DNA from 4 places in the Kosakonia sp. YIM B13571 genome. Region 2 is predicted to be linked to each of the others. Evidence: predicted binding sites of a transcription regulator. Region 2 holds the regulator's gene; each other region holds the start of a gene.
What was found. The regulator PurR, encoded in region 2, represses purine synthesis genes. The targets are predictions, from matches to a motif close to CANGCAAACGTTTGCNTG.

Region 1 (5,927 bases), on a different contig from region 2:
AATTGGTTTGAATTACCAGTACAGCAACTGGATCGCGCCGTGGCGTTTTATGAGCATGTATTAGGTGGGCAGTTTCGCCATGAGACCGTAGCCGGTATCGAGATGGCGGTTTTTCCGCATGTAAAACCCGCCACCGGCGGTGCGCTGGTAAAAGGGCCAATGTTCCAGCCGGCAAGCGGTGGTACAGTGGTTTACCTGGCGACAGCAAACCTTGCGGCTGCGCTGGAGCGCGTGCATGAAAAGGGCGGTGAATGTTGCTTTGGCCCGGAAGTATTGCCGCAGGGCATCGGTACTATTGCCTTGATTATTGACAGTGAGGGTAACCGGGTTGGATTGCATCAACCCGCCTGAACCACTGATGTCCGTGCTGAATGCGCGGGCTTTTCTTCATCCGGATAAGTTATGAGCCGTCGTGCTGATCGATTGTTTCAGATAGTTCAGGTTCTGCGTACCCGACGTCGCGTGACGGCGGCGCTACTGGCCGAGCGGCTGGAGGTTTCTGAACGCACCATCTATCGCGACATTCGCGATTTGTCGCTCTCTGGCGTACCGATCCAGGGCGAAGCAGGCAGCGGTTATCGTTTACTGCCCGGTTTCGATTTGCCGCCGTTAATGTTTACCGGCCTTGAGGTTGAAGCACTAATTGCCGCTATCGGCATGTTGCAAACCTGGAGCGGCGATACGCTGGCACAAGCTGCTGGTTCGGCGCAGGAAAAACTTTTGTCTGTGCTGCCTTACGACAAACGCATTACGGCTGAACGCAACCGCATCGTTTCACCCAATTTTGATAAATACCCGCAGGTACGCGTCTGGTTTGATGTTATGCACCAGGCGATGCGACTGCATCAGGAGCTGCATCTGCATTATGAAGACGACAAAGGAATAGCCTCGGAGCGGGTGATCCATCCGTTAGGGTTGTCGTTTATGGGAAGTGTTTGGGTATTGGTGTCGTGGTGTACGTTACGTGATGACTATCGTTGTTTCCGTCTCGATCGCTGCACGTCGGTCACTTTTACTGGCAAGACATTTACGGAACGCGCGGACAGATCGATGCAGGCATTTGTTAACCTGCAGAAAGCGCGCTGGCAATAAAAAAGCCGACCATCGGGTCGGCTTTTATGCAATGCAGTGGGATTAGAAGTTGTAACCAACAACCAGGTAACCACCCCAACCGGTAGAACGCACATAGGTATCGCCCATGGCTGCATCATCTTTTAACTGACCGCCATTGTGCCAGTAACGCGCAACCACAGAGTAGTGCCAGTGATCGTAGCCCAGCGAGAGGATATGGCTGGAGGCAATCGAGTTGTTGGTGCGGAACTGTTCGCCGTTAACGTAGTAGCGGCTGTCGCCCAGTTTTGAACCCCAGTCAAAGTTGGTAAAACCGATATAGTTCAGCTGACCGCCCCACAGGCTGGTGATCGGCACGAAATATTTCACTTTGAAACGGTAGCCATCCCACTCGTTCTGGTTTGGCGCATCGTAGTTCTGCCACTGGTATTTCGCATAGACGTTCAGGGAGAGGCTCATCGGCAGACCGGTGTCGATATCGGTACCCAGACCCATGTACCAGGTGCTCTGGCGGCCGGAAGCGTTGCGACCCATGTCGTAAATGTAGTTGTTGGCGAAATACCACTCTTTGAACGGACCAAAGCTCAGATCGCTGCCGGTCAGTTTATCAATAGAGAAACGCGGCTCGATTTCCATAAACAGCGGCGAACCGTGGTTCCAGATCCCCTTCGCACCGGTGTTACCACCGAAGAAGACCGGCGCATCCAGGTAGCCGTAGAAATCAAACCAATCTTTCTTGGCGAACGCTTCATATTCCAGATAAGTATCGTTACGCGGAACAGGTCCGAAACGGGTGTGGTAGCTGCCCACCACGTTTACGCTCTGGTGCCACCAGTCGGAAACGTATTCAGGTTTGCTGTTATCCGCTGCGTTAGCAGTAAAAGAAGCGGAAAGCGCCAGAGCAGCACCGGCTGCGAGAATTGTTTTTTTCATCATTACGCCACTGATTGAGATCCCAGACGGGAGTGAAAGAAAGCACGCATGGAGTTTCTAAATGTTTCATATTTCTGCGCGCCTATTATAAGTATCCGCGTTCACAAAAATATGTGTTGTTTCACATTATTGACACACGCGTAATCGATTGCGTTCACGTTTGCGTGCAATAAACGACGGCGATTGTACTGGCATTTATCGATATTGCAAATTGGTGAATGTGATGAAGAGATGACAAAAAAGAAGAAAATGCATGACAGAGAGTAAGAAAGGGCGACAGCGTCGCCCCTGGGGTTACGGCAAATTGGTGGGCTGGATATCGTGAATGCGGACAAAGCCTAACTGCTCCGGTGTGATGCCGTTAAGTTGCAGCGGAATATCAACGTCACTCGGTGCCAGCGTGCTGGCCGGTGCGTTAATCAGCTGGTTTTGTACATTCACTTCCTGGTAGTTCTCGGTGGTGCCCTGGATCTGACCCCACTCAACGGTTCCACTGAACGCCGGTAACGGATCGTTGGATTCGCCCTGGATCCGCAACACAACGCGGGTTCCCGCCGCATTCGGCGCGATATTTTGCAACGACATCCGCAGCATACCGATTTGGCTATTCAACCGGGCGGGCGTGTTGGCACCTGGCAGCAGGTAAACGCCGCTGCCGGATTTGGCATTCAGGGTGTTCTGCTGGGTGATTTTCACCGTCTCTTTGTTCAGCTTGCTCATTTCATTATTTAGCGTGCTGACACTTTGATGGAGCTGGCGAACTTCGCTTTGCTGGGCGCAGGCACTGAGGGCAAAAAGGCTTCCCAGTAACAGGGTTCTTAGGTAACGTCTTGTCATTGTGTCTGTTTCCTTGGATAGGATCTTCTCTGTAATGGTAGATCGCAACGGCCTCGTTGCCATCGATCCATTGTCTCAAAAACGGTCTGCCTTTGTTGTCATGCCAGTTCAGGGTAAAATAGATTTCAGTTAACTCTAACGTCAGGACGCCGTATGCATTGCCCATTCTGTTTCGCCGTGGATACCAAAGTTATCGATTCTCGCCTGGTGGGTGAAGGTTCATCCGTTCGCCGTCGCCGGCAGTGCCTGGTCTGCAATGAGCGTTTCACCACCTTTGAAGTGGCGGAGCTTGTGATGCCGCGCGTCGTGAAAAGTAATGATGTGCGTGAACCGTTCAATGAAGAGAAGCTGCGTCGTGGCATGTTAAAAGCGCTGGAAAAGCGCCCGGTCAGCGCGGACGACGTAGAAATGGCGTTAAATCACATTAAATCGCAACTTCGCGCAACTGGCGAACGGGAAGTGCCGAGTAAGATGATTGGCAATTTGGTGATGGAGCAGCTGAAAAAGCTCGATAAAGTGGCCTATGTCCGCTTTGCCTCCGTCTACCGTAGCTTTGAAGATATTCGCGAATTTGGCGAAGAGATCGCCCGTCTACAGGACTAATCATGCTTGACGAAATGTACATGGCGCGAGCGCTGAAACTGGCGCAGCGTGGGCGTTTTACCACTCACCCGAACCCGCGTGTCGGCTGCGTAATTGTCAATGACGGCAACATTGTCGGCGAAGGTTTTCATTACCGTGCTGGCGAACCGCACGCGGAAGTACATGCGTTGCGCATGGCGGGCGAACGGGCTCGTGGTGCGACGGTGTATGTCACGCTGGAACCTTGCAGCCATCACGGGCGTACGCCGCCATGTTGCGAAGCGCTGATTAATGCTGGTGTTGCGCGCGTGGTCGCCGCGATGCAGGATCCTAACCCGCAGGTGGCCGGACGCGGTTTGTATCGCTTGCAGCAAGAAGGTATTGAAGTCAGCCACGGGTTAATGATGAGTGAAGCTGAAGCGTTGAATAAAGGCTTTCTCAAACGTATGCGCACCGGGTTCCCTTACGTTCAGCTTAAACTGGGCGCGTCGCTTGATGGCAGTACCGCGATGGCCAGCGGCGAAAGTCAGTGGATCACCTCACCGCAGGCGCGCCGCGATGTACAGTTGCTACGCGCGCAGAGCCACGCGATCCTGACCAGTAGTGAAACGGTGCTGGCGGACGATCCAGCGCTGACCGTGCGCTGGGCAGAGTTAAACGCTGATACTCAGGCGCTTTACCCGCAGGAAAATTTGCGTCAACCGGTACGTATTGTCATCGACAGCCAGAACCGGGTGACACCGCAGCATCAGTTGGTCGGCCTGGCGGGAGAAACCTGGTTTGCCCGCACGCGAGCCGATGAACGCCAATGGCCTGAAAATGTGCGTGAAATTATCGTACCGGAACACAACGGCCACGCCGATCTGGTCATGCTGATGATGCTGCTCGGCAAACAGCAGATCAACAGTGTATGGGTCGAAGCGGGCGCGCACCTTGCCGGCGCGTTATTGCAGGCTGGCCTGGTGGACGAACTGATTGTCTACCTGGCACCTACACTGTTAGGCAGTGATGCGCGCGGTCTGTGCGTGCTGCCGGGGTTATCCGCCCTTGCGGACGCACCTCACTTTAAATTCAACGAGATACGTCAGGTTGGCCCGGATGTCTGCCTGCATCTCACTCATGCGTGATGCCTGCTGTAAAAGGGAAGCAGCGCGTAAAATATTATGCTAAAATCCGCCCCCCTGCGGGGTCCGAACTGAACCTGTGAAGGAAGTGTATGAACATTATTGAAGCCAACGTTGCTGCTCCGGACGCTCGCGTCGCTATCACCATTGCGCGTTTCAACAACTTCATCAACGACAGCCTGCTGGAAGGCGCGATTGATGCGCTGAAACGCATCGGTCAGGTGAAAGATAACAACATCACCGTTGTGTGGGTGCCTGGTGCTTATGAGCTGCCGCTGGCGGCTGGTGCGCTGGCGAAAACCGGCAAATATGACGCGGTGATTGCACTTGGCACCGTGATTCGCGGTGGTACTGCGCACTTCGAATATGTTGCCGGCGGCGCAAGCAATGGTCTGGCGCATGTGGCCCAGGACAGCGAGATCCCGGTAGCTTTCGGTGTGCTAACCACTGAGAGTATTGAACAAGCCATCGAACGTGCTGGCACCAAAGCCGGTAATAAAGGTGCGGAAGCCGCACTGACCGCGCTTGAAATGATTAATGTATTGAAAGCCATCAAGGCCTGAATTTTGTAAGGGGAATTCCGTGAAACCTGCTGCTCGTCGCCGCGCCCGTGAGTGTGCCGTCCAGGCGCTCTACTCCTGGCAGTTGTCCCAGAACGACATCGCTGATGTTGAATACCAGTTCCTGGCAGAGCAAGACGTTAAAGACGTTGATATTCTGTACTTCCGTGAACTGTTGACCGGGGTGGCGACTAATAGCGCATATCTCGATGGCTTAATGAAGCCTTACCTGTCTCGTTTGCTCGAAGAGCTGGGCCAGGTCGAGAAAGCGGTATTGCGTATCGCACTGTTCGAATTGTCCAAACGTGATGATGTGCCATACAAAGTGGCGATCAACGAGGCGATCGAACTGGCAAAAACCTTCGGCGCTGAAGACAGCCACAAGTTTGTTAACGGCGTGCTGGATAAAGCCGCACCTGCGATCCGCCCCCACAAGAAGTGATCCGCAAGCCGGAAGCTGGCGCTGCACTTTGCACGTCGGTTCCGGCTTTTTCTTTTTTCTACAGAGGTATAACGTATGGCATGCGGCGAATTTTCCCTGATTGCCCGTTATTTTGACCGCGTACGAAATTCCCGTCGCGATGTAGAAACTGGCATTGGCGACGACTGCGCGCTACTCAATGTTCCCGAAAAACAGACGTTGGCGATCAGCGTCGATACGCTGGTGGCGGGCAACCATTTTCTGCTGGATATCGATCCGGCCGATCTGGCGTACAAAGCGATAGCATCTAATCTCAGCGATTTGGCGGCGATGGGGGCCGATCCGGCGTGGTTAACGCTGGCCTTGACGCTACCCGAGGCGAATGAAGACTGGCTGCAA
Region 2 (5,927 bases):
GCTAACCACCGCAGACGATGTGTGTAAATCTTGCTGTATCGCGCTGAAGGCGGGGAGGTACATATCAGTGGCTAAAAAGCCGAGCACGCTTAATCCCGCGAGCCAGACTAAAAATCCGTTGCCAGGTTGCATTAGGGGTTCTCTTTATTGCAGGTAATCAGGGCTGTCGAGTGTAAGGAGTGCATTAGCGCTTGTGAAACGCTAATATTTGCGTAGTGGTTTCAAAATTTTTGCAGGCAGATTATGTGGTCAGAATATTCGCTGGAAGTGGTTGATGCTGTAGCGCGTAATGGCAGTTTTAGCGGTGCGGCGCAGGAGTTACATCGTGTACCTTCTGCGGTGAGCTATACCGTGCGGCAGCTTGAAGAGTGGCTTGCCGTTCCGCTGTTTGAGCGCCGTCATCGGGATGTAGAACTTACGCCTGCCGGGGTCTGGTTTTTGAAAGAAGGGCGAGCTGTTATCAAAAAAATGCAGGTCACTCGTCAGCAGTGCCAGCAAATCGCCAATGGCTGGCGCGGGCAACTGGCGATTGCCGTCGACAACATTGTAAAACCTGAACGTACCCGGCAATTGATCGTCGATTTCTATCGCCATTTCAGTGATGTTGAGTTGCAGGTTTATCAGGAAGTCTTTAACGGAGTCTGGGATGCGCTTGCTGATGGGCGGGTTGAACTGGCGATTGGTGCAACGCAAGCAATCCCCGTCGGTGGACGTTATGCGTTTCGTGATATGGGAATGCTGAGCTGGAAATGTGTGGTTTCCAGCCGCCATCCGTTGGCGTCGATGGCAGGCCCGCTTAGCGACGACACCTTGCGCAACTGGCCTTCACTTATCCAGGAAGATACGTCCCGTTCGTTGCCGAAACGTATTACTTGGCTGCTGGATAATCAGAAACGCGTGATTGTCCCTGATTGGGCATCATCAGAGGCTTGCTTATCTGCAGGGTTATGCGTGGGAATGGTACCGGCACACTTTGCCCGCCCGCGCCTCGACAGTGGCGACTGGGTTGCGCTGACCCTGGAAAATCCCTTCCCGGATGCGGCGTGCTGTCTGACGTGGCAACAAAATGAGGCTTCCCCAGCGTTAAACTGGCTGCTGGAATATCTGGGGGATAGTGAAACGCTGAATGACGAGTGGTTACGGGAGCCGAATTAACGGCTCCGTCAGAAGCGGTTAGCGGCGGTAGTCGCGGAACGGGCCATCGGCCACGGAGCGGCGCTCAACCAGGCGCGGGTGCACTTCAATAGACTGTGACTCTTCGCGCTTGTTGACGATGCGATCAAGCAGCATGGTAAACGCCGTTTCCCCCAGCGAATCTTTCGGCTGGTGAATCGTGGTCAAGGCCGGGGTAAAGAAGCGTGAGTTGCGAACATTGTCATAACCAATCAGGGAAATATCCTGCGGTACGCGTAAACCCATTTCATCGGCAGCGCAAAGCGCGCCCATCGCCATAATGTCGCCGCCGCAAAAGACTGCGGTAGGGCGATGCGTTTGACCAAGGATTTGCTGCATTGCGCGATAGCCGGATTCCGGCTCGAAATCACCCTGTACTATCCAGTTTTCCGGCACAGTAATAAGGGCTTCTTCCATCGCTTTCATAAAGCCTGCCAGGCGGCCAGCACCCGTGTTACGCTCCAGAGGCCCGGGGATCACGCCAATATCGCGATGTCCACGATCGATAAGATAACGCCCGGCCATGTACCCGCCTTCAAAGGCGTTATCAATAACGGAATCAGTAAAGTCGGCCTTCGATTCGCCCCAGTCCATCACCACCATGGGAATATGACGGTACTCTTCCAGCATGCTCAATAGTGATTCCGGGTATTCGGAACACATCACCAGTAAACCATCGACGCGCTTTTGCGCCATCATCGACAGATAAGCGCCCTGTTTTTCCAGGCTATTCCAGGCATTGCCGAGGATTAAGGTGTAACCCTTCTGGAAGCACTTTTTCTCTATGGCTTCGATAATTTCGGCAAAATAGGCTGCTTCGCTGCTGGTTGCCAGCAAGCCGATCGATTTTGTGTGATTGACTTTCAGGCTGCGAGCGACGGCGCTGGGGGAATAGTGCAACTCTTTAATTGCCGCCCACACGGCGTTGCGTGTCTCTTCGGCGACGAAACGGGTTTTGTTGATTACATGTGATACGGTTGTAGTGGAAACGTTTGCTCGTTTCGCTACGTCTTTAATCGTTGCCATCAGATATCACTCCAGACCATATCATAAGCTCCTGATAATACTTTAGGTAAACGTTTGCCTTTAATCACCCTGTACCCATCAAAGGGGGTGCGGTACGCCGGGAAAACGACACGGGACGTCAGGAGGGGAGTCAATGGCCGGTACGCTAATAAATTTAGCGTCGAATTTTGTCTGATCTTGAGCAAAAGGGGAAGTATTAAAACGTTTCTCCTGTGAATTCCCGCAAGATTTTTAAGATAATTTGTGCAAAAATGCGTTATCTCACTTTTTGTGGGGAAATTAAAAAGGGGAAAATTGATGAGCACCGATCTGAAGTATTCTTTAGTTACTACCGTCATCGTTCTGAGCCTGATTGTTTTCGGCGGCCTGACTGCTGCACTGCATTGATCTATCGCGAGGGAGAGCCTTCTCCCTCGTTTTTCTTCCCCCCGCTATTGTTATCACTTCTGCAATAATCTTTTGTCATTCTGCTAACTTCTGTTTTTTGTGATTGCTGTCATACTTTTGACTTCAGCGACAGGGTCGCAAGTCGGCATGTCTTTTTTGGAGTGACAGATGAAAATTAATTTCCCTTTGCTTGCCCTGGCGATTGGCGCCTTCGGCATTGGTACCACCGAGTTTTCCCCGATGGGATTACTGCCGGTTATTGCCCGCGGCGTTGACGTCTCTATTCCGGCGGCGGGGATGCTGATTAGCGCTTATGCTATCGGTGTGATGGTCGGTGCGCCGTTGATGACGCTGTTGCTGTCGCACCGTGGCAGACGCAACGCGCTGATCTTTTTGATGGCGATTTTTACGCTCGGTAACGTGCTATCGGCGATTGCACCGGATTACACCACATTAATGCTGGCGCGTATCGTCACCAGCCTGAACCATGGTGCTTTCTTTGGTCTTGGCTCGGTGGTGGCAGCAAGCGTTGTCGCGAAAGAGAAGCAGGCTAGCGCGGTGGCGACCATGTTCATGGGACTGACCATTGCTAACATTGGCGGTGTACCTGCCGCAACATGGCTGGGTGAAACCATTGGCTGGCGTATGTCGTTTATGGCCACCGCCGGGCTGGGTGTGATTGCCATGGCGAGCCTGTTCTTTTCGCTGCCGAAAGGTGGGGCAGGTGAGCGCCCGGATGTACGTAAAGAGCTTTCGGTGCTGGTACGCCCACAAGTGTTGTCTGCGCTGCTGACGACTGTGCTCGGCGCAGGTGCCATGTTCACGCTGTATACCTATATTGCGCCGGTGCTGCACACCATTACCGATGCCACTCCCGTCTTTGTGACTGCGATGCTGGTGTTGATTGGTGTTGGCTTCTCCATTGGTAACTATCTCGGTGGCAAACTGGCGGATCGCTCGGTCACCGGCACGCTGAAAGGTTTTTTGATCTTGCTGATTGCTATCATGCTGGCGATCCCGTTCCTGGCGCGCAGCGAAGTGGGCGCGGCCATTAGTATGGTGGTATGGGGGGCGGCGACGTTTGCGGTGGTTCCGCCGTTGCAGATGCGCGTAATGCGAGTTGCACACGAAGCACCTGGGCTTTCATCGTCGGTCAATATCGGTGCCTTTAACCTCGGTAACGCGCTGGGCGCGGCAGCCGGTGGGGCAGTGATTTCCGGTGGGCTGGGTTATGATTTCGTACCGGTCATGGGCGCGATTATTGCCGGGCTGGGCCTGCTGGTGGTGCTGTTCTCTGGCCGCTCACAGCCAGAACGTGCTTATGCCGCAGCAGAATAAATAGCAGAAATGCAAAAAAGGAGGGGCAAGCCCCTCCTTTGCTTTATGCCACGTTTATGCAGCGAAATTTTTGGCAACGAATGACCAGTTTACCAGCGCCCAGAAATGTTCGAGGTAGTTCGGACGCGCATTACGGTAATCGATGTAGTACGCATGTTCCCACACATCGACGGTTAACAGCGGGGTTGCATCGCTAGTCAGCGGAGTGCCCGCATTAGACGTTGAAACGATGGCCAATGCGCCATCCGCTTTTTTCACCAACCACGTCCAGCCCGCACCGAAGTTTTTCACTGCAGAATCGGTGAATTGCGCTTTGAATTCGGCAAAGCTGCCGAAGGATTTGGCGATAGCTGCCGCCAGCTCGCCAGTTGGTTCGCCACCGGCATTCGGCGCCAGGCAGTTCCAGTAGAAAGTATGATTCCAGACTTGGGCGGCGTTATTGAATACGCCGCCTTCGCTGCTTTTTACGATCTCTTCCAGCGTTTTGCCTTCGAAAGTGCTGCCTTTGATCAAATTGTTGAGATTGGTGACATACGTTTGATGATGTTTGCCATAGTGGTATTCCAGCGTTTCGGCTGAGATATGCGGCGCCAGGGCGTCTTTTGCATACGGTAATGCAGGTAATTCAAACGACATTGCTATTCTCCTTTCATTATTTTAATGACACCCAATAGCCCTATTGGGTGTGCGGGTTAGGGTAGCAAATCGAAAGGTCAGACAAAAGAGGGAGTTACCTGCCGCAGGTGCGGCAGGTGAGGGATTAGCGAATGGTTTTCGGCGTTACAACGCGACGCGCGCCAACATAATGACGTTGCCAGTAATCTTCACTCAGTGACGTAACCTGAATATCCTGACCGCTACGCGGAGACTGAATGAATTTACCATTGCCAACATACACGCCTACGTGATCGGCTGTACCACGGCCCTGGGTGCGGAAAAACACCAGATCGCCGCTCTCGAGCTCCGCCACATTCACCGGCGAAGCATCGCGCAGGTGATACATTTCATTGGCGGTACGCGGAATACGGAACTTCACCAGATCCTTATACGCGTAATAGACCAGGCCACTGCAATCGAAACCGGTGGTCGGCGAGGTGCCGCCCCAGTGATAAGGCTTGCCAATCTGATTCATCAGCTTGGACATAGCAGTTTTTTGTGCTTTTTGAATACGAACTTTATGCACATCGGCGATGGCGTTAGTGCTTTTGACTTTCACACAGTGCGGTTTGTGGCCTTTGCGCGGCGTACATTTTTCAGTCCAGGTGACGGCGGTGGTTTTCAACGGGCTGGATGCATTACGACGCGAGGTGATTTTGCTGGCTTTTTTGCTGGTGGAAACTTTTTTGTTTGCCGGAGTTTTTTTGCTCTCCGTTGTTTTTTTGCTGGTAGTTTTTTCTGCCGGACTGCGACTGTTTTTCTTTGATGTCTTTTGTGATGTATTTTTTTTCTTACGTTCGGATGCTTTCGCCAGATGCGCTTTTTGCACGGCCGACGCTCGTGCCTGTTCAGAGGCACTCGCCAATGGCGTGAAAGAAAGCGTGGTGAACAACAAAGCACAGAGCGTGATTGAAGCTTTTGGTATCCGCGCCACTGAGCAATCCCCTGTTAGGGCAAGCATTTAATATGCCTGCGAATGGTTTTTTAAAACTCGTCGATTCTAATCCATAAAAAGCCCAAAAGTTAATACTGTTTTTGCATCTATAGCTGCGTTTCGTTAACAAGCGCAAAAAAAAGCAGCAAAACGTTTCTATGTGCTCAAGAGTTAGGCAGCAAGCGGGACGGCGAGTTGAGTTAAGTCATATTTCTAAGGCAACTTTTGCCGACAGACGATAAAATCATGAACGGTGAACAAAATGTTATTTTCCGATGCCCCTCTGAACCGTTACAATGGCGAACATCTGCCGTAGAAGAAGTTGAAGGAAGCAAGACAATGAGCACAACACTTGAAAAAATCCAGCGCCAGATCGCTGAAAACCCGATTCTGCTGTATATGAAAGGCTCTC
Region 3 (5,927 bases), on a different contig from region 2:
GCGCGTGTTGCAGGAGCGCAAAGTGCGTCCGCTCGGTAGCAACCGCGATATTGATATTAATGTGCGCATCATTTCAGCCACGCACCGTGATTTACCGAAAGCGATGGCGCGCGGCGAGTTTCGCGAAGATCTCTACTATCGGCTGAATGTGGTTAGCCTGAAGATCCCGGCGCTGGCTGAACGTGCGGAAGACATTCCGCTGCTGGCCAATCACTTGCTAAAACAGTCGGCAGAAAGGCATAAACCTTTTGTTCGTGCATTTTCTACCGATGCTATGAAGCGTTTGATGACCGCCAGTTGGCCTGGCAACGTGCGACAGTTGGTTAACGTCATTGAACAATGCGTGGCGCTTACCTCATCGCCCGTTATCAGTGATGCGCTGGTGGAGCAGGCGCTGGAAGGGGAAAATACCGCGCTGCCGACCTTTGTCGAAGCGCGTAATCAGTTTGAACTGAACTACCTGCGTAAGCTGCTGCAAATCACCAAGGGCAATGTCACGCATGCCGCGCGAATGGCGGGGCGTAACCGCACCGAATTTTATAAACTGCTCTCGCGCCATGAGCTGGACGCCAATGACTTTAAAGAGTAATGGCGAAATGATTATGGTACTGTGAGCAACCGATTACGATGCAGCAGACTGGCAAGAGCGTGTAAGGAACGACCATGAAAAAGATTGATGCGATTATTAAACCTTTCAAACTGGATGACGTACGTGAAGCGCTGGCTGAAGTCGGCATCACCGGGATGACGGTAACGGAAGTGAAAGGTTTTGGTCGCCAGAAAGGCCACACTGAACTTTACCGTGGCGCGGAGTATATGGTGGATTTTCTGCCGAAGGTGAAGATTGAAATTGTCGTGACTGACGACATCGTTGATACCTGCGTGGACACCATTATCCGTACTGCTCAGACCGGTAAAATCGGCGATGGCAAGATTTTCGTCTTTGATGTCGCGCGCGTGGTGCGTATCCGTACCGGCGAAGAAGACGACGCCGCAATCTAATTTCTTCCCTCACCCCGCAGGGTGAGGGAGTCTGCTTTACAGCACCTTATGCGGGCCAAAGCATTCGTAATGAATGCTCTCTTTGTTCACGCCAAGCGCGACCAGCTGTTGAGCGACAAATTGCATAAAACCGACCGGGCCGCAGAGATAAAACTGCATCGCCGGATCGCTGAACTTCCCTTCCAGCACGCGTAAATCCATCAACCCTTCACTGTGATAGCGACCTCTATTCACCTCAGCCGCCGCCGGCTGTTGATACCAAACATGCTGATAAAAATGGTTCAGCGACGCACCGAGTTTGCTCACTTCATCGGCAAAAGCATGTACGTCGCCATTCATCGCAGCGTGGAACCAGTTTACCTGTGCGGCATGCTGCGATTTAGAAAGGCTGTCGAGCATCGCCAGCATCGGGGTTTGACCTACACCGGCGGAGATCAGCGTGACCGGCGTGTTGCTCTGTACATCAATAAAGAAATCCCCGGCAGGTGCCGCAAGATACACAATGTCGCCCACTTTTGCGCTGTTATGCAGCCAGTTAGAAACCTGGCCACCTTCTTCTCGTTTTACCGCGATACGGTAGCTTTTGCCGTCAGGCTTGCGGGTCAGGGAGTACTGGCGGATCTCCTGATTGGCGAAACCTTCAGGTTTCAGCCAGACACCAAGATATTGCCCTGGTTGATAAGCGGCGACCGGCTGGCCGTCGACCGGTTCGAATTCAAAACTGGTGATAAGCGCGCTCTGCGGTTTTTTCTCTACCAGGCGAAATGCGCGCGTGCCTTGCCAGCCGCCCGCTTTTTCGGCGTGTTCGCTGTAGATTTGCGCTTCACGGTTGATAAAGACACCCGCCAGTACGCCGTAGGCCTTTCCCCAGGCGTCCAACACTTCCTGTCCGGGGCTGAACATCTCGTCCAGCGTCGCCAGCAGGTGCGTGCCGACGATGTTGTACTGTTCCGGCTGGATCTGGAAGCTGGTGTGCTTCTGGGCGATTTTTTCAACCGCCGGCAGCAGTGCGGCAAGATTATCAATATTGCTGGCGTAAGCGGCAATGGCGTTGAACAGCGCTTCACGCTGATCGCCGTTGCGCTGGTTGCTCATATTGAAAATCTCTTTCAGTTCCGGGTTGTGAGTGAACATCCGGTCATAAAAATGGGCAGTGAGTTTGGGGCCGGTTGCCGCCAGCAAGGGAAGAGTGGCTTTGACCGTAGCGATGGTTTGAGCGTCGAGCATAATTGCTTCCTTTTTTGCAGATTATTTTAAAGTTGCATTTTAAATGCATCTTATAGCGCGGCGCCCTGGCTTGTAAAGAGTGGACAATGTAAAGGGATTTACATCGTGAATAAGTTGCATCACAAACCTGAAAAGAAATCCGCTTTCGCGGGCAACGTCGTTATCGCTCAAACCCTTGCCTGACGCGGAGCCAATCGTTTGCGTAAAAACCTTTGTCAAGACCTGTTATCAGAATATTAATCAGTTATACTGTGGGCCGTCCCCCAAATTGGGCCCTCGTTTAGAGTTGTTTTGTTAGCTGAGTCAGGAGATGCGGATGTTAAAGCGTGAAATGAACATTGCCGATTATGATGCCGAACTGTGGCAGGCTATGGAGCAGGAAAAAGTACGTCAGGAAGAACACATTGAACTGATCGCCTCCGAAAACTACACCAGCCCGCGTGTAATGCAGGCTCAAGGTTCTCAGCTGACGAACAAATACGCCGAAGGCTACCCGGGCAAACGCTACTACGGCGGTTGCGAGTATGTGGATATCGTTGAACAACTGGCGATTGATCGCGCGAAAGAGCTGTTTGGCGCTGACTACGCGAACGTACAGCCGCACTCCGGTTCACAGGCGAACTTCGCGGTCTACACTGCGCTGCTGCAACCGGGCGATACCGTTCTGGGTATGAACCTGGCGCAGGGCGGTCACCTGACTCACGGCTCCCCGGTTAACTTCTCTGGCAAACTGTACAACATCATCCCTTACGGTATTGATGAGTCCGGTAAAATTGACTACGAAGACATGGCGAAGCAGGCGAAAGAGCATAAACCGAAGATGATTATCGGTGGTTTCTCTGCTTACTCCGGTATCGTTGACTGGGCAAAAATGCGTGAAATCGCCGACAGCATCGGTGCTTACCTGTTCGTTGACATGGCACACGTTGCGGGTCTGATTGCCGCTGGCGTTTACCCGAACCCGGTTCCGCATGCGCACGTTGTGACCACCACCACCCATAAAACCCTGGCGGGTCCGCGCGGTGGTCTGATCCTGGCGAAAGGCGGTGACGAAGAGCTGTACAAAAAGCTGAACTCCGCTGTTTTCCCAAGCGCGCAGGGCGGCCCGCTGATGCACGTTATCGCGGCAAAAGCGGTGGCACTGAAAGAAGCGATGGAGCCAGAGTTTAAAGTTTATCAGCAGCAGGTTGCCAAAAACGCCAAAGCGATGGTGGAAGTGTTCCTGAACCGTGGCTACAAAGTGGTGTCTGGCGGTACTGAAAACCACCTGTTCCTGCTGGACCTGGTTGATAAGAACCTGACCGGTAAAGAAGCGGATGCCGCGCTGGGCCGTGCGAACATCACCGTGAACAAAAACAGCGTGCCGAACGATCCGAAGAGCCCGTTTGTTACCTCCGGTATCCGTATCGGTAGCCCGGCGGTCACTCGTCGTGGCTTCAAAGAAGCGGAAGTGAAGGAACTGGCTGGCTGGATGTGTGACGTGCTGGATAGCATCAATGACGAAGCTGTTATTGAGCGCACTAAACAGAAAGTTCTGGATATCTGCGCCCGCTTCCCGGTTTACGCATAAATTTATTCAGGTCTGAAAAACCCGCTGCGGCGGGTTTTTTTATGCCTTATTGCAGTGCGCTATAACCGTGAATACCCATATAAATGCCGACAAGTGCGATAAGCGCACTGGAAAAATAGGGCGCCTTACGCGCCAGGGTGTTGAATCCAGACCAGCGTTTTGCCGCTTGCTGTACGCTGATTGCCGCGCCAACGCCAACCGCAACCAGTGTCAGTGCGAGACCAATACTGAAGCTGACTACCAGCGTTGCGCCCAACGTGATGGCTTTCAATTGAATACAGATCAGCAAAATAGTGATAGCCGCCGGGCAGGGGATGAGGCCGCCAGTTAAACCAAATAGCAGGATCTGCCCGTTTGTCACTTCACCGCCGGTAAAACGCCGCTCAATATCCCGCGCGTGCGCCCGCTCGTGCGCATCCTGATACTCCTCCTCTTTGGTCACTTTACGCAGCGACAGAATTGTTGGCTGTGCGGTAACTCGGGCGTGTGTAACGGGTTGAAGCACCATGCTGGGCGCGCGATGCGCGTGGCTGTGGTCATGATCGTGGTGGTGATGATGCCCGGCGAGCCACGAACGTTCACCTTGCCAGGTGCGCAGGAACATCCACACCGCCGTACCAAAGATGACCACCGCAGACACCATTTGCAGCCAGGGTTCAACGGCTTGCGCGGTGAATTGGTTGCTGAGATACATGCCTCCGAGCGCAATCAGCCACACCACCACCGTGTGCGACAGCGTGGCGGCGAGACCCAGCATCACGGCCTGTTTAACAGTGCCTTTGATGGCGATGATAAATGCGGCCATCATTGTTTTTGAGTGCCCCGGTTCGAGGCCGTGCAGCGCGCCGAGCAGGATAGCGCTTGGAATAAAAAACCAGGCATTCCCTTGCTGAAAAAGCATGGTGAAGTCATTCATGAGAATAATTCTCGGTAACAATTTGTGCGCTCAAATCTACTCCCCCCCAGTAAAAAATACTACCCCCCAGTAGAAATAAACTCCCCCCCAGTTGATGCATGGTATGCTAAAGTTCGTTTAAGCACGGTCGATTTGAGGTCTGTATGTCGCACACCATCCGGGACAAGAAAAAGCTAAAAGCGCGGGCGAGCAAAATAGAAGGGCAGGTTGCCGCGCTGAAAAAAATGCTCGACGAGCCCCATGAATGCGCCCAGGTTTTGCAGCAAATCGCGGCGATCCGTGGCGCAGTAAACGGGTTAATGCGCGAGGTTATCAAAGGGCATCTAACCGATCATATCGTGCATGAGAACGACGAAATTAAGCGTGAAGCGGATCTGGATGTAGTGCTGAGCGTTCTCGATTCTTATATCCGCTAAGCAACGGCGAGCAGCCTGGATGCTGATATTCGCCAGCAAACATTGGGTAAGCGCATGTGTTGCCTGATTGTTACTTGCCAGCCCTGTTATTTATCGCCAGACTATCGCCTCCATTCAGGAGGAAATCATGGTCTTGCAGTCCACGCGCTGGCTGGCGCTCGCTTATTTCACCTACTTTTTTAGCTACGGCATCTTTTTACCTTTCTGGAGCGTCTGGCTCAAAGGCGTGGGGCTGACCCCGGAAATCATCGGTATGCTGCTTGGTGCCGGTCTTGTCGCCCGTTTTCTTGGCAGCCTTTTCATCGCCCCACGCGTGAGCGATCCTTCCCGCTTGATTACGGCTCTGCGCGTACTGGCGCTGGCGACACTGCTGTTCGCGCTGGCTTTTCACTCCGGAACTCATGTGGCCTGGCTGGCGGTCATTATCATTGGTTTCAACCTCTTCTTTTCGCCGCTGGTGCCGCTCACCGATGCGCTGGCGGGTACCTGGCAGAAACAGTTTCCTATGGATTACGGCCGCGTGCGGCTGTGGGGATCGATTGCTTTTGTGATTGGTTCGGCGTTGACCGGCAAACTGGTGAGCCTGTTTGATTACCAGTCGATTCTGGCGCTGCTGACGCTGGGCGCGGCATCCATGTTGCTGGGGATGCTGCTGCGTCCTTCCATTTTGCCGCAGGGTGAAAATCGCCAGCAGGACGGCGCAGGTTGGCAGGCATGGCGGGTACTGATTGCGCAGAACTGGCGTTTCCTCGCCTGCGTGTCGCTGCTACAAGGCGCACATGCAGCCTATTACGGC
Region 4 (5,927 bases), on a different contig from region 2:
CTTCCTGCGCGTTCGCGATCTCCGCGTCGATCATATCGTACAGTAGGCGGCGTGAGTTCTGCGGCGACACCAGCAAGTAATCGAAACTCACCGGGCGGTAAGGGTTTTCAATAAAGTTGAATACCCGGCGCACTTCATTCGTGATGCGCGCGTCGGCGGTGATCAATGAGTAGTCCGTGTAAAGCCGCGCGGTTTTCTCGTTAAAGTTGCCGGTACCGATGTGTGCATAGCGCACAATCTCTTCCCCTTCCATACGGGAAATGAGGAACAGTTTGGCGTGAATTTTCAAGCCCGGCGCGGAGAAGATCACCTGCACGCCCGCTTCCGTTAGCCGCTTCGCCCAGTGGATGTTGGCCTCTTCGTCGAAACGCGCCTGCAACTCCACCACCACGGTGACTTTTTTACCGTTGTGCGCCGCATGGATCATCGAGTCGATAATGCGCGAATCTTTCGCCACGCGGTAAATGTTGATTTTGATCGCCAGCACGCTCGGGTCGAACGACGCCTGGCGCAGCAGCTCCAGCACGTGTTCAAAGGTATGGTACGGATAATAGAGCAGCACATCGCGTTCGCGAATGGCGTCAAAACCGTTGCGGAACTTATCAAACCCAATGTGGCGCAGACGCGGCATCGGTTTGTTGACCAGGTTGGCTTTGCCGACATTCGGAAAACCAATAAAGTCTTTGAAGTTGTGGTAGCGCCCGCCGGGAATAATGGAGTCATAGCGGGAGATGGTTAGTTTCTCGCGCAGCATCTCGACCATGGCGTCTGGCATATCGCGCTGATAAACAAAACGCACCGGTTCGGCGGTCAGACGCTGTTTCAGGCTGGAGGACATCAGCTCCATCAGGCTCGACTCCATTTCGTGCACCAGGTCATATTCGGCGTCACGGGTCATTTTCATCGAGTAAGCGTTCAGCGCGTCATAATCGAAGAAGCCTTTAAAGATATCATCCAGGCAGTAGCGCAGAATGTTATCCAGCAGAATCATCGGCTTGCGGCGGCGCGGCGTTTCCGGCGGTAAATTAACAAAGCGCGGGACTTTATCTGACGGGATTTCCAGCAGCGCGTAACGGATTTCGTCGCCGCGAATAATCTCTACCGCCAGGTAGGTGTAATCGTCTTTTAAGAAGCGTACCAGGTTGGTTTCGCGGTTAATCAGTATCGGGGTAATGTGCTGGCGCAAATACTGTTTGAAGTAGTTGCGCAGCCAGCTCTGCTGGTTTTGCGAAAGCTGGCGTTCGTTAATCAGGAAAATTTGATTACGTGCCATTTCCAGCAGCAGATCGTTATACAGCCCGTCGAACTCTTGATCGGCTTTCAGGACGCGGGATTGGATCTTACCCAGCAGATGACGGGAATTCGTGGCAACGCCTTGCTCTTCGCTAATGATTAAGCGGCGTTTTAGTTCAGCAAAACGAACTTTATAAAATTCGTCGAGGTTATTGGAATAGATCCCCAAAAAACGCATGCGTTCGATAAGCGGGTTACTTTTATCCCCGGCTTCCTGGAGAACACGTTCATTGAAGCACAACCAGCTTAGTTCTTTTTCGAGATATAACTTTTCCTGACCCATTCCTGTTTACACTCCAGTTCTTGCTCGGGACACGGCAAATCCTTCTCGCTCCACGGTGCCCTGACTTACAGATGAACGTTGCTGGCGTCCCTTCGTATGACACAACTTATTATGGCGAGCTTTGCTATCAGATGTCCAACTGTGCCAAAAAAGTATGACAGTAATCCGTTTTTCACATCTAAGATGATGGAAATAAAGTAACTTTTTCTTTTTGCGAGGGAAGAGGAAAGAAACCCTGCCGCAGCGTGCAGGGCGAAAAGCGATAAATGGCGGGAATTATTCGTCAGCCGCATAACCTTCGGGTGGTAAGCGCACACCATCCAGCCAGGCGCTGTTGTTGTCCATTTTCAGGCGTCCGTCAACAAACCAGCTCACCACCAGCGGATAAATGGCATGCTCCTGCGACTGTACGCGTTCGGTGATCTCTTCTTCCGTATCCCCTTCGAACACCGGCACTTTGGCTTGCAAAATCACCGGGCCGCCGTCCAGCTCATCGGTAACAAAATGCACGCTGGTGCCGTGTTCTTCATCGCCGTTTTCCAGCACCTGACGGTGCGTGTGCAGGCCGGGATATTTCGGCAACAGGGAAGGGTGGATATTCAGCAGACGCCCGGAATAATGCGCGACAAAAGCCGGGCTAAGAATACGCATATAACCCGCCAGCACCACCACATCCGGGGCGTAGGCGTCGATTTCCTGCATCAGTTCGCGATCAAACGCATCGCGGTTGGCGAACTGATCTGCGCTCAGTGCGTGGGCGGGGATATTGGCTTCCCGCGCACGTTCAAGGCCGAACGCATCGGCCTTATTACTGAATACTGCCCGCAGGGTGCCGTTGATTTTCTTCTGTTTGCAGGCGTCAATAATCGCCTGCAAATTGCTTCCGTTGCCGGAAATCAGCACCACGATGTTTTTCATTCAATAACCACGCGCTCACTGGAATCGGACGCTTTGATGATACCGATTTTCCACGCGTTTTCACCTCTTGCATTCAGCAGAGTGATGGCTTTATCGGCTTCAGCCGCAGGCAGCGCAATGACCATGCCGACACCGCAGTTAAAGGTGCGGTACATTTCATGACGGCTCACGTTACCGGCGCTTTGCAGCCAGTTAAATACCGCTGGCCACTGCCAGGAGGATTCATCGATCACCGCCTGGGTGTTATCCGGCAATACGCGCGGAATGTTTTCCCAGAAACCCCCGCCGGTCAGGTGGGCGATGGCGTGGACATCCACGTTTTCAATCAGCTCCAGCACGGACTTCACATAAATGCGAGTCGGTTCCAGCAGGTGATCGGCCAGCGGTTTGCCTTCAAGTTGCGTGGTCAGCGGATCGGCACCGCTCACTTCAAGCACTTTACGCACCAATGAATAGCCGTTGGAGTGCGGGCCGCTGGACGCCAGAGCGACCAGCACGTCGCCGTCGGCCACTTTGGAGCCATCAATGATTTCTGATTTTTCTACCACACCGACGCAGAAACCGGCGACATCGTAATCTTCGCCGTGATACATGCCCGGCATTTCCGCCGTTTCGCCGCCAACCAGCGCACAGCCGGATTGCAGACAACCTTCGGCGATACCGTTGATAACGCTGGCGGCGGTATCGACATCCAACTTGCCAGTAGCGTAGTAATCGAGGAAGAACAGCGGCTCAGCGCCTTGTACCACCAGATCGTTAACGCACATTGCCACCAGGTCGATACCAATAGTGTCGTGACGTTTCAGATCCATCGCCAGGCGCAGTTTTGTGCCCACACCGTCAGTGCCGGAAACCAGTACTGGCTCACGATATTTTTGCGGCAATGCGCACAGCGCGCCGAAGCCGCCCAGACCGCCCATCACTTCCGGGCGACGGGTTTTCTTCACCACGCCTTTGATTCGGTCAACCAGAGCATTGCCCGCGTCGATATCAACACCGGCATCTTTATAGCTGAGAGAGGTTTTATCGGTCACTGCTTGGGTCCCCACGCGTTTACTTGCGGTAGAAATAAAATTCGGCGCAATTCTAACAGCCAAGGCAAACGTTTGCGAGTCCATTATTTAAGGGCGCGGCGGATTCTTGCGATATACTCATTTCCAGTCTGATTGATCGCGATCAAGCGCCTTCCTGTAGCGCAACGGAGAAAAAGCGGTATAATCCGGCGATTTTTTTGTGGCTGCCACCTGTCAGGGGAAAGGAGAAGAGTATGAAGGTCGTGGAAGTAAAACACCCACTCGTCAAACACAAGCTGGGCCTGATGCGAGAGAACGACATCAGCACCAAACGCTTTCGTGAACTCGCCTCAGAAGTGGGCAGCCTGCTGACCTATGAAGCAACGGCTGACCTCGAAACCGAAAAAGTGACCATCGAAGGCTGGAACGGCCCGGTACAGGTTGATCAAATTAAAGGTAAGAAAATCACCGTGGTGCCGATCCTGCGCGCAGGTCTCGGCATGATGGAAGGCGTACTGGAGCACGTACCGAGCGCGCGCATTAGTGTGGTGGGTATCTACCGTAACGAAGAGACGCTGGAGCCGGTACCGTACTTCCAGAAACTGGTGTCCAACATCGACGAGCGCATGGCGCTGGTTGTCGATCCGATGCTGGCGACCGGTGGTTCCATGATCGCTACCATCGACCTGCTGAAAAACGCCGGTTGCCACAGTATTAAAGTGCTGGTGCTGGTTGCTGCGCCGGAAGGCCTGGCGGCGCTGGAAAAAGCGCACCCGGACGTTGAGCTGTACACCGCGTCGATTGATAAGGGGCTGAATGAGCACGGATACATTATTCCGGGCCTCGGCGACGCCGGCGACAAAATCTTTGGTACGAAGTAACTGATAAGAAATCGAAAGCCGACTTTGATAGTCGGCTTTTTTTTGGAATTCATAACACTGCCCGCCATTTTGGACGGGGAGACAAACAACAACACTCAGAGGAAAACACTATGACGCGCCGTGCTATCGGGATAAGTGAAAGACCGCCACTTTTGCAGACGATCCCGCTTAGTTTACAGCATCTGTTCGCCATGTTCGGCGCAACGGTGCTGGTGCCAATCCTGTTCCACATCAACCCGGCCACTGTGCTGCTGTTCAATGGTGTTGGGACGCTGCTTTATATCTTTATTTGTAAAGGGAAAATCCCGGCTTATTTAGGTTCCAGCTTTGCGTTTATCTCCCCGGTACTGCTGTTGCTGCCGCTGGGCTACGAAGTGGCGCTCGGCGGGTTCATTATGTGCGGCGTGCTGTTTTGCATCGTCTCGTTGATTGTGAAAAAAGCGGGTACCGGCTGGCTGGATGTGATGTTCCCGCCTGCGGCGATGGGCGCAATCGTTGCCGTCATCGGTCTTGAACTGGCGGGCGTGGCGGCGAATATGGCCGGCCTGCTGCCGGCAGAAGGGCAGTCTGCGGATTCCAAAACCGTCATCATCTCACTGGTGACGCTGGGCGTGACGGTGTTTGGCTCGGTGCTGTTCCGTGGCTTTATGGCGATTATCCCAATCCTGATTGGTGTGCTGGCGGGCTACGCGCTCTCCTTCGTGATGGGCGTTGTCGATACCGCACCGATTGCGCAGGCGCACTGGTTTGCGCTGCCAACATTTTACACGCCGCGTTTTGAGTGGTTTGCCATTTTCACCATTCTGCCTGCGGCGCTGGTGGTGATTGCCGAGCACGTAGGACACCTGGTGGTAACGGCGAATATCGTCAAAAAAGACCTGATTCGCGATCCGGGCTTGCACCGCTCCATGTTCGCCAACGGCCTTTCGACCATTATCTCCGGTTTCTTCGGCTCAACGCCGAACACCACTTACGGTGAGAACATCGGCGTGATGGCGATTACCCGCGTATACAGCACCTGGGTGATTGGCGGTGCGGCAATCATCGCCATTCTGCTCTCCTGTGTGGGTAAGCTGGCGGCGGCTATCCAGATTATCCCGGTGCCGGTAATGGGCGGTGTTTCCCTGCTGCTGTACGGGGTAATCGGCGCTTCCGGTATCCGCGTGCTGATCGAATCCAAAGTGGATTACAGCAAAGCGCAAAACCTGATCCTGACCTCCGTAATCCTGATCATTGGTGTCAGCGGCGCGAAGGTGCACATTGGTGCCGCCGAGCTGAAAGGGATGGCGCTGGCGACGATCGTCGGGGTGGGTTTGAGCCTGATCTTCAAACTGATTAGCGTATTGCGCCCAGAAGAAGTGGTGCTGGATGCGCAAGAAGATGAAGCGGCGAAATCATAAAGATCGCACTGAATTGAACCGGGCCTCGCGCCCGGTTCAAACCTTGCAACATTTTGTGATAGACTCACTGCGTTTTTTGTAAGCCTTGTTGAGGTACTTCTGAACACGCCGGCACAGCTCTCCCTGCCATTGTATTTAC

Region 1: the regulator PurR is predicted to act here: its motif matches at 2,142-2,159, upstream of ACFX4O_RS04360 (nucleoside-specific channel-forming protein Tsx).
Region 3: the regulator PurR is predicted to act here: its motif matches at 2,417-2,434, upstream of glyA (serine hydroxymethyltransferase).
Region 4: the regulator PurR is predicted to act here: its motif matches at 3,590-3,607, upstream of purM (phosphoribosylformylglycinamidine cyclo-ligase).

The regions. Positions count from the first base shown of each region.
Region 1 covers NZ_JBHZPL010000001.1:893,572-899,498, reverse strand. The annotation lists gene ACFX4O_RS04370 (VOC family protein) at 1-351, shown strand, start outside; gene ACFX4O_RS04365 (helix-turn-helix transcriptional regulator) at 403-1,092, shown strand; gene ACFX4O_RS04360 (nucleoside-specific channel-forming protein Tsx) at 1,135-2,004, opposite strand; gene ACFX4O_RS04355 (DUF3251 domain-containing protein) at 2,299-2,841, opposite strand; gene nrdR (transcriptional regulator NrdR) at 2,995-3,444, shown strand; gene ribD (bifunctional diaminohydroxyphosphoribosylaminopyrimidine deaminase/5-amino-6-(5-phosphoribosylamino)uracil reductase RibD) at 3,447-4,550, shown strand; gene ribE (6,7-dimethyl-8-ribityllumazine synthase) at 4,640-5,110, shown strand; gene nusB (transcription antitermination factor NusB) at 5,130-5,549, shown strand; gene thiL (thiamine-phosphate kinase) at 5,625-5,927, shown strand, end outside.
Region 2 covers NZ_JBHZPL010000002.1:168,243-174,169, forward strand. The annotation lists gene punC (purine nucleoside transporter PunC) at 1-132, opposite strand, end outside; gene punR (DNA-binding transcriptional activator PunR) at 244-1,155, shown strand; gene purR (HTH-type transcriptional repressor PurR) at 1,174-2,199, opposite strand; gene ACFX4O_RS05935 (YnhF family membrane protein) at 2,497-2,586, shown strand; gene ACFX4O_RS05940 (MFS transporter) at 2,755-3,924, shown strand; gene sodB (superoxide dismutase [Fe]) at 3,979-4,560, opposite strand; gene ACFX4O_RS05950 (C40 family peptidase) at 4,685-5,515, opposite strand; gene ACFX4O_RS05955 (Grx4 family monothiol glutaredoxin) at 5,855-5,927, shown strand, end outside.
Region 3 covers NZ_JBHZPL010000007.1:38,621-44,547, forward strand. The annotation lists gene glrR (two-component system response regulator GlrR) at 1-589, shown strand, start outside; gene glnB (nitrogen regulatory protein P-II) at 664-1,002, shown strand; gene hmpA (NO-inducible flavohemoprotein) at 1,039-2,229, opposite strand; gene glyA (serine hydroxymethyltransferase) at 2,546-3,799, shown strand; gene ACFX4O_RS16555 (nickel/cobalt efflux protein RcnA) at 3,846-4,715, opposite strand; gene rcnR (Ni(II)/Co(II)-binding transcriptional repressor RcnR) at 4,859-5,131, shown strand; gene ACFX4O_RS16565 (3-phenylpropionate MFS transporter) at 5,259-5,927, shown strand, end outside.
Region 4 covers NZ_JBHZPL010000007.1:103,034-108,960, forward strand. The annotation lists gene ppk1 (polyphosphate kinase 1) at 1-1,576, opposite strand, end outside; gene purN (phosphoribosylglycinamide formyltransferase) at 1,853-2,494, opposite strand; gene purM (phosphoribosylformylglycinamidine cyclo-ligase) at 2,491-3,528, opposite strand; gene upp (uracil phosphoribosyltransferase) at 3,762-4,388, shown strand; gene uraA (uracil permease) at 4,499-5,788, shown strand; gene ACFX4O_RS16820 (DnaA inactivator Hda) at 5,888-5,927, shown strand, end outside.